One region of the Gudongella ferriphila genome, then DNA from elsewhere that is predicted to be linked to it. Evidence: riboswitches for the same ligand, from Rfam matches in the RefSeq annotation. Region 1 holds a riboswitch; the other holds the start of a gene.
What was found. A riboswitch is a leader RNA that binds a small molecule or an ion and turns the genes downstream of it on or off. The one in region 1 is predicted to bind thiamine pyrophosphate.
Positions count from the first base shown of each region.

Region 2: it holds a riboswitch for thiamine pyrophosphate, as region 1 does, so the genes downstream of both, thiT (energy-coupled thiamine transporter ThiT) here and thiW (energy coupling factor transporter S component ThiW) in region 1, are expected to answer to the same signal.

Region 1 is NZ_JBJXRK010000001.1:439,632-443,049, reverse strand. Features, by position in the region: gene cytX (putative hydroxymethylpyrimidine transporter CytX) at 1-540, opposite strand, end outside; gene thiD (bifunctional hydroxymethylpyrimidine kinase/phosphomethylpyrimidine kinase) at 533-1,336, opposite strand; gene thiW (energy coupling factor transporter S component ThiW) at 1,336-1,821, opposite strand; TPP riboswitch at 1,913-2,022, opposite strand; gene ACKVDP_RS02170 (Ldh family oxidoreductase) at 2,251-3,363, shown strand.
Region 2 is NZ_JBJXRK010000003.1:61,564-64,981, reverse strand. Features, by position in the region: gene ACKVDP_RS03615 (DAK2 domain-containing protein) at 1-123, opposite strand, end outside; gene ACKVDP_RS03610 (Asp23/Gls24 family envelope stress response protein) at 138-494, opposite strand; gene rpmB (50S ribosomal protein L28) at 684-875, shown strand; gene ACKVDP_RS03600 (thiamine diphosphokinase) at 941-1,576, opposite strand; gene thiT (energy-coupled thiamine transporter ThiT) at 1,587-2,132, opposite strand; TPP riboswitch at 2,215-2,312, opposite strand; gene rpe (ribulose-phosphate 3-epimerase) at 2,386-3,075, opposite strand; gene rsgA (ribosome small subunit-dependent GTPase A) at 3,041-3,418, opposite strand, start outside.

The sequences.
Region 1 (3,418 bases):
TCCCAATGAAAGGGTGTTCTGGTTGGTCATTGAAGTGACTCCTTCTGTGCCCAGACCTATTCCTATAAGGATAATTGTAATGGCAAGCATTGAAATGCCAACTAAAATATTGCCTACCTTCCATAGGCCCTTGCCAACATATAGCCAAAGTGCTATAAGCACTCCGAGAACAACTATCCATGTGGTAGTGGAACCAAAGGAGAGGATGTTCTGGGTCAGCACCGATGTTGCCGCACCGCCGGATATGAGCATGATGACCGTCCACCCCACAAGCTGGGTTGCATTAAGAAAAGAGAACAGGGCCTTGCCGTACTTGCCAAAGGTCAGCTCGGTGGATTCCATGCTTGCAAGCTTCTTTTCGTAGCCTATGTTCCCAGCAGCTGCCATAATGAGGCCGCCTATTATATGGCCGACTATGATTACAAATATACCCTGCTTGAAGCCCAGGGGAGCCAGCAATCCTCCGGTCATTACTTCTGCAACTGAAATTGCAGCTCCAAACCACAGGAAAGTAAGGTTCAATCCACTGAATCTATCCATTGCGTGACCCTCCTTCATGGAAATTATGGAAGTGATGTAGAACACCGACACCCTTTCCCACCGCAAAGCCATATTTTATACTCTCATAGACATATGCCTTTCCATTTTGGACAGCATCATCCAAACTGAGCCCCTTGGCGAGATTGGAGCATATTGCCGAGGACAGCGCGCAGCCAGTGCCATGATTGCTGTTGGAAGCTAGCCTTTCAGCGTGGAATCTCCTTATTTCCATGCCGTCAAAGAGGATATCGACCGCAGGACCTTCAAGGTGTCCACCCTTTATCAGCACGTTCTGGCATCCAAGAGACATCAGCTCTTTGGCTGCCTTGATCATGTCCTTCTCGCTTTTTATCTTCACTCCGGTCAATACTTCCGCTTCGGGAATATTTGGGGTGATAAGGTATGCCATGGGAACAAGCTGATCCTTAAGTGCATTTACTGCATCAGGCTGAAGGAGATGAGAACCGCTCTTTGATACCATGACAGGGTCCAGCACAATCTTAGGCAAAGAATATTTTATTAAGGTTTTAGCTATCATTTCTATGGTGTCAGGAATTGAGACCATGCCTATTTTGATTCCGTCTATTTCCATATCATCGAACAGGGCACTTATCTGTGTCTCAATCACCTTCCTTGGAATATCATGAACTAGAGACACCCCCTGTGTGTTCTGGGCAGTCACTGCTGTAATGACACTCATGCCAAAAGTTCCATTTGCTGAAAATGCCTTCAGGTCTCCCTGTATACCTGCTCCACCTGATGAATCGCTGCCCGCTATTGTTAATACCTTTTTCATTACAGTAGAACCCCCTTCCCTAGACCATTCAGTGACTTGACAGTTAAGATTCCAATGATTGCACCACCTAGGCTTGAAATCATAAATGGTGGAATAAAGAAGAACGCACCTGCTTCGGACCCCAACAGGAACCGTGAGAGGGGAAAAGCAACAAGACTTCCAACCATCCCTGTGCCTATTACTTCACCTATGCCAGCTGCATAGGATTTTTTGAAGTATTTATAGGCAAGGCCCGCCAACATTGCACCGAACATGCTTCCTGGAAATGCAAGAACTGATCCGACACCCAAGACATTTCTCAACAGTGAAATCAGCAGGGCGTTGGATACAGCATAGCCTGGACCCAGTAATATGGCGCTTATGACGTTAATTGTATGCTGCAGGGGATATGCCTTTGCAACGCCCACTGGGATTACAATGATGTGGCTTGCAAGCACACCGATTGAAACCAGCAATCCACTTAGAACGAGTTTCTTTGTTTGCATAAAAAAACCTCCTTGTATTTTTTGTACTAGAAGGCTGGATGTCTGCAAGGTATAAATAAAAGCATATCTCCTTGCGACGGAAATATGCTCTATATGCAGCATGATACTTCCCTACGCTGGTATTATCCAGATCAGGTATAAGGGTAAGAAACTTATGGGCTTCACTTTCAGCTGGCCATTCCAGCTCCCCTAGTACAATTGTATTATTAACTTGAGAACAATATACCAGAAATCAAAAGAGGTGTCAAACGTTAAGTTTTGAGCATTTTAAATTGGAAAATCCAAATGTTCTGTGGCTGTAGCCATGTGAAGGGTATAAATCCAATAGAATGGACAAATTAAAACGTTAAAGTGAAATGTGGTTGTAGGATTATTTTTGTTTTATTCGAAGCTAGGGATTCAAAGATTAAATGATTGAGGAGGGTCCAAATGGATAACAAGGTGTATTTACCGTGGAAGCTTATAGGGGATTTTATGGTCCAAGCCTTTGAAAAGGTCGGGGTTCCCAGGGAGGATGCAAGGATCTGTGCAGAAATCCTCATGGAGAGCGACAGACGGGGGATTGAAAGCCATGGTGTCAATCGCTTTAAGCCCATATACATGGACAGGATAAACCAGGGGATCCTGAACCCGGTGACTGAAATGGAGATAGTAAGGGAGACCCCTACAACTGCCGTGGTGGACGGACACAACGGCATGGGCATGGTTGTCTCCTACAGGTCCATGAAGCTGGCAATTGAAAAGGCCAAAAAATATGGAATGGGGATGGTGGCCGTAAGGAACTCCACCCATTACGGGATTGCCGGCTACTATGTGACCATGGCAACAGAGGAGGATATGATCGGTATCACTGGAACAAATGCAAGGCCATCCATTGCACCGACCTTTGGTGTTGAGAATATGCTTGGCACAAATCCCCTGACCTTTGGATTGCCAACTGATGAGAACTTCCCATTTGTCTTGGATTGTGCAACCAGCATAACCCAAAGGGGAAGGATAGAATACTATGCTAGAATGGGCAAGGACACTCCTGCAGGTATGGTAGTTGGAAGCGACGGCTCGGCAATGACAGACAGTGAAAGGATTCTAAAGGACCTGCTTACAGGTGAGGCAGCCTTTGCACCTCTTGGAGGCATAGGAGAGGAGATGGGAGGACACAAGGGCTACGGCTATGCAACTGTTGTTGAAATCCTGTCAGCTGCACTTCAGGCCGGGAGCTATCTGAGGATGCTTTCAGGAATAGGTGAAGGGGGAGAGAAGATACCCTATCCCCTTGGACATTTCTTCATAGCCATAGACACTGAGGCCTTTATGGGTGCGGACAGCTTCAGACGCACAGCAGGAAACATACTTAGGGAATTGAGAAGCTCGAAGGTTGCTCCTGGAGAGGAGAGGATATTCACAGCAGGTGAGAAGGAGTATCTGGTCAAGCAGGAGAGGGACCTGAAGGGGGTTCCTGTGAATGAAGGTGTACAGAAGGATCTCATTGAGGTTAGGGATGGTTTGGGCCTGGACTTCAGGTTTCCATTTGAGGAGGATTAGAGGCTCCGGTCATAGGGTAGGTAATGACTATACCATTGAAATGAGGTGATGAGGA
Region 2 (3,418 bases), on a different contig from region 1:
GTCTCCATCAGGTACAGGGAATACATTAAGTGAATTTACTTCATCCTTGTTTGTTTCAAGTTTAATTGCTGCACTTTCCAAAATTACCTTTAACTTATATCCATCAATTGTTTTAGTATTCATCATTGGCCTCCTAATTACTTGTCGACTCGGATTCCTTGGACAAAGACATTAACCTTGTCTACCTTCAATCCGGTGAAGTTCTCTATATTGAATTTAACTCTGTCAATTATATTCTTGCAAACCACAGAGATTTTCACTCCAAACTCCAATATAACGTACATATCTATTGTAATAAGGTTGTCCTTGATATATACTTTAATTCCCTTAGTCAGTGAATCTGATTTCAATAATTCAAAGAAACCATCTTTTGCATCCTTGGAGGCCATTCCAACAATTCCATAGCTTTCCATTGCTGATATTCCAGCAAGAGATGCAAACACGTTATCATTTATATTTAGATTTCCAAATTCAGACTTCGTTTTGACTGGCATAACTATTCCTCCCCGTGTTTTACTCTTATCCATATTATTTTACATGATTAAGGATGATTGTTCAACTAAAACAACAATATTTCATAATATTATGTTGCAATTCTATAATATCTTGTGTTAAAATATAATATGTTGCAGAGAATGAATATTAAAAACATTATACCTGTCAGGAATTAAGGAGGTGTTTTCATGTCTAAGAAATGTGAAATTTGCGGAAAAAGTAAGGTATTTGGAAATAAGGTGACCTTCTCAAATAAAAAGAGTTCAAGAACATGGGCTCCAAATATAAGAAGAGTAAAGGCAGTAGTAAATGGATCAGTCAAGAGAATCAACGTATGTACAAGATGCTTGAGATCTGGTTATGTTCAAAGAGCCATTTAATCCATACTTACAAGAGTAAAAAGCTTATTATGATTATCTCATAATAAGCTTTTTTGTTGTGCAAATTAATCTCTGGACTTGATAAGAAACCCTTCCCCGTTGTGAACGGTAATCCTTCCTACATCCTCTTCGATATAATTGCTTATCCCCAAGCTTGAACCGTACTGGATCAGTTCTTTCTCTAATGGATAATGAAATCCTTCTAATGTTACTGTTATACCTTCAGGACCCACTGGGAGTATTGAATAGTAATAACCCATCTCCTTAATCAGCTGCTTTTCTCCACAAAGATATGAAATTTCATTGTTATTGTCAATTATTTTAATTCTTATACCCATTTTGTGGAATGCTCTAAGCAGGTATATATTTGATATTGAATGATCCATTCTACTGCCAATCGCTCCAATAATTACTATTTCAAAGCAGCCCTTTTCAACCAGGAAGTCAATTGCAAGCTCTGTGTCAGTCTTGTCTTTTTCAACAGGGAATTCAATTACCTGGATCGATTGGCTAAGGTCTTCAAACAGGCTCTTGTCAAAAATGGAATCAAAGTCGCCTATCAAGAAATCAACTTTGCACATATCTTCTTTCAAATTGTATATTCCACTGTCAGCCGCAACAATAACATCTGCATCCTTGCAAAGTTCAAGCAAGAGTTCGCTCTTCAAGCCAGTACCGCCTGCCGCTATCAATCCCTTCATATAATCATCCTTACCTGATAAATTTCTGTATCGGCTTCCACACAACTATCATTACTATCATTGATATTATCAATTCTGGTACAAGGTAAGTGGCATTATATACGATGGAGTAGATCCATGGATTTTGATCCCCAGCGTACTCAGCAAAGAACACTACCCCGGACAATACATGGAATACTAGTCTTCCCAGTATCGCTAACGACACTCCCAGCAATACTGAACCATAGCCTGACTTGCCTTTTTTCTTTGTAAGCACATACGCGATTCCAGCTAGGCCCAATGAACCAAATGCAAATGGATAATCGAAAAGCAGCTGCAATGGGTGCACGAAATACGGTTTAAGTATGAAATCCAGCAATCCATAGGTTGCTCCAACTGCCAAACCAGGGCCAAGACCCCACCTTATTGCAAAAATCATGATTGGTATCATACTTCCAGCAGTAACACTTCCACCGTTAGGAGCCTGATAGATCCTAATATAGCTCAAGAGAGCAGACAAGGCGATCATCATTCCACCTTCGGTCAACATCAATACCTTACTTCTTTTTTCTTCCATATTATATTAAACCTCCTTAATTGGTTTGAATATAACAGCATAAGATGGTACAAAAAAACCCATTGCTATGAGGCAATGAGTATAATTTCTATACACACTTCCCTCCGCTAGAATTACCTAGTTCAGGTCTTAAGGGTCGAGATCAGATCTCTCTCAGCTAAAGCTCCCCCAGTGCTGTAAATATTCTCTTGTTGATTATATAATACCATATTAACATATAATTCTCAATAATCATACATATTTTCTGATAATTTTAGTCAATAATTTTTTTAAAAGCTCCAATTCTTTGTTCCACATCCTGAGCATTGAATATTCCTGAACCAACTACTATTAAATCAGCTCCCGCATCAATTATCTCTCTTGCATTATCAAGTTTTATCCCTCCATCTACCTCAAGGATAATATCATTTCCTGACCTTAAAATAAGATTTCTAAGTTTTTTGATCTTCTCGGTCATTGCAGGTATGTAACTTTGTCCACCAAATCCTGGATTAACTGACATTATAAGAATAAGGTCAACATCATCCATAATGTGTTCCAACACATTCAATGGTGTAGAAGGATTAAGTGAAACCCCCGCTTTGACCCCTCTTTCCCTAATTGACTGAAGGGTTCTGTGCAGATGAATTGATGCATCAGGATGAACGGTAATTATATCTGAACCTGCATCTGCAAAATCATCAATAAATCTTTCTGGCCTATCAACCATTAGATGAACATCAAATGGTAATTTTGTAGTTCCACGAATCTTCTTTATTACTGGTGCTCCAAAGGTTATATTTGGAACATAAATACCATCCATAACATCCAGATGTACATAGTCTGCTCCACTATTATCAATTAGTGCTATTTCCTCTCCTAGCTTTGAAAAATCTGCAGAAAGCAATGAAGGTGCCAATTTCGCCATACTAATATCTCCTCTTTCTGTTTTTAATTTCTTCAATCATCATTAAATAATTTTTGTACCTTTCGCGACTTATAATGTTTGATTCAACAGCATCTTTAACAGCACATCCAGGCTCGTTCACATGGATACAGCTGGAGAACTTGCATTGATCATTATACTTTTCTATGTCCTTGAAATAGAATCTAAGTTGAGTTTCATCTTCAATAAAATCCAGATTAAGGGAGCTGAATCCAGGACTATCCAACACATAGGCATTATTGTTTAGCTTCAACAACTCCACATGCCTAGTTGTATGCTTTCCTCTTGATGTCTTAAGGCTTATTTTGCCTATTTCCAAGTCGTAATTTGAATTGATTGAGTTCAGCAAAGAAGACTTCCC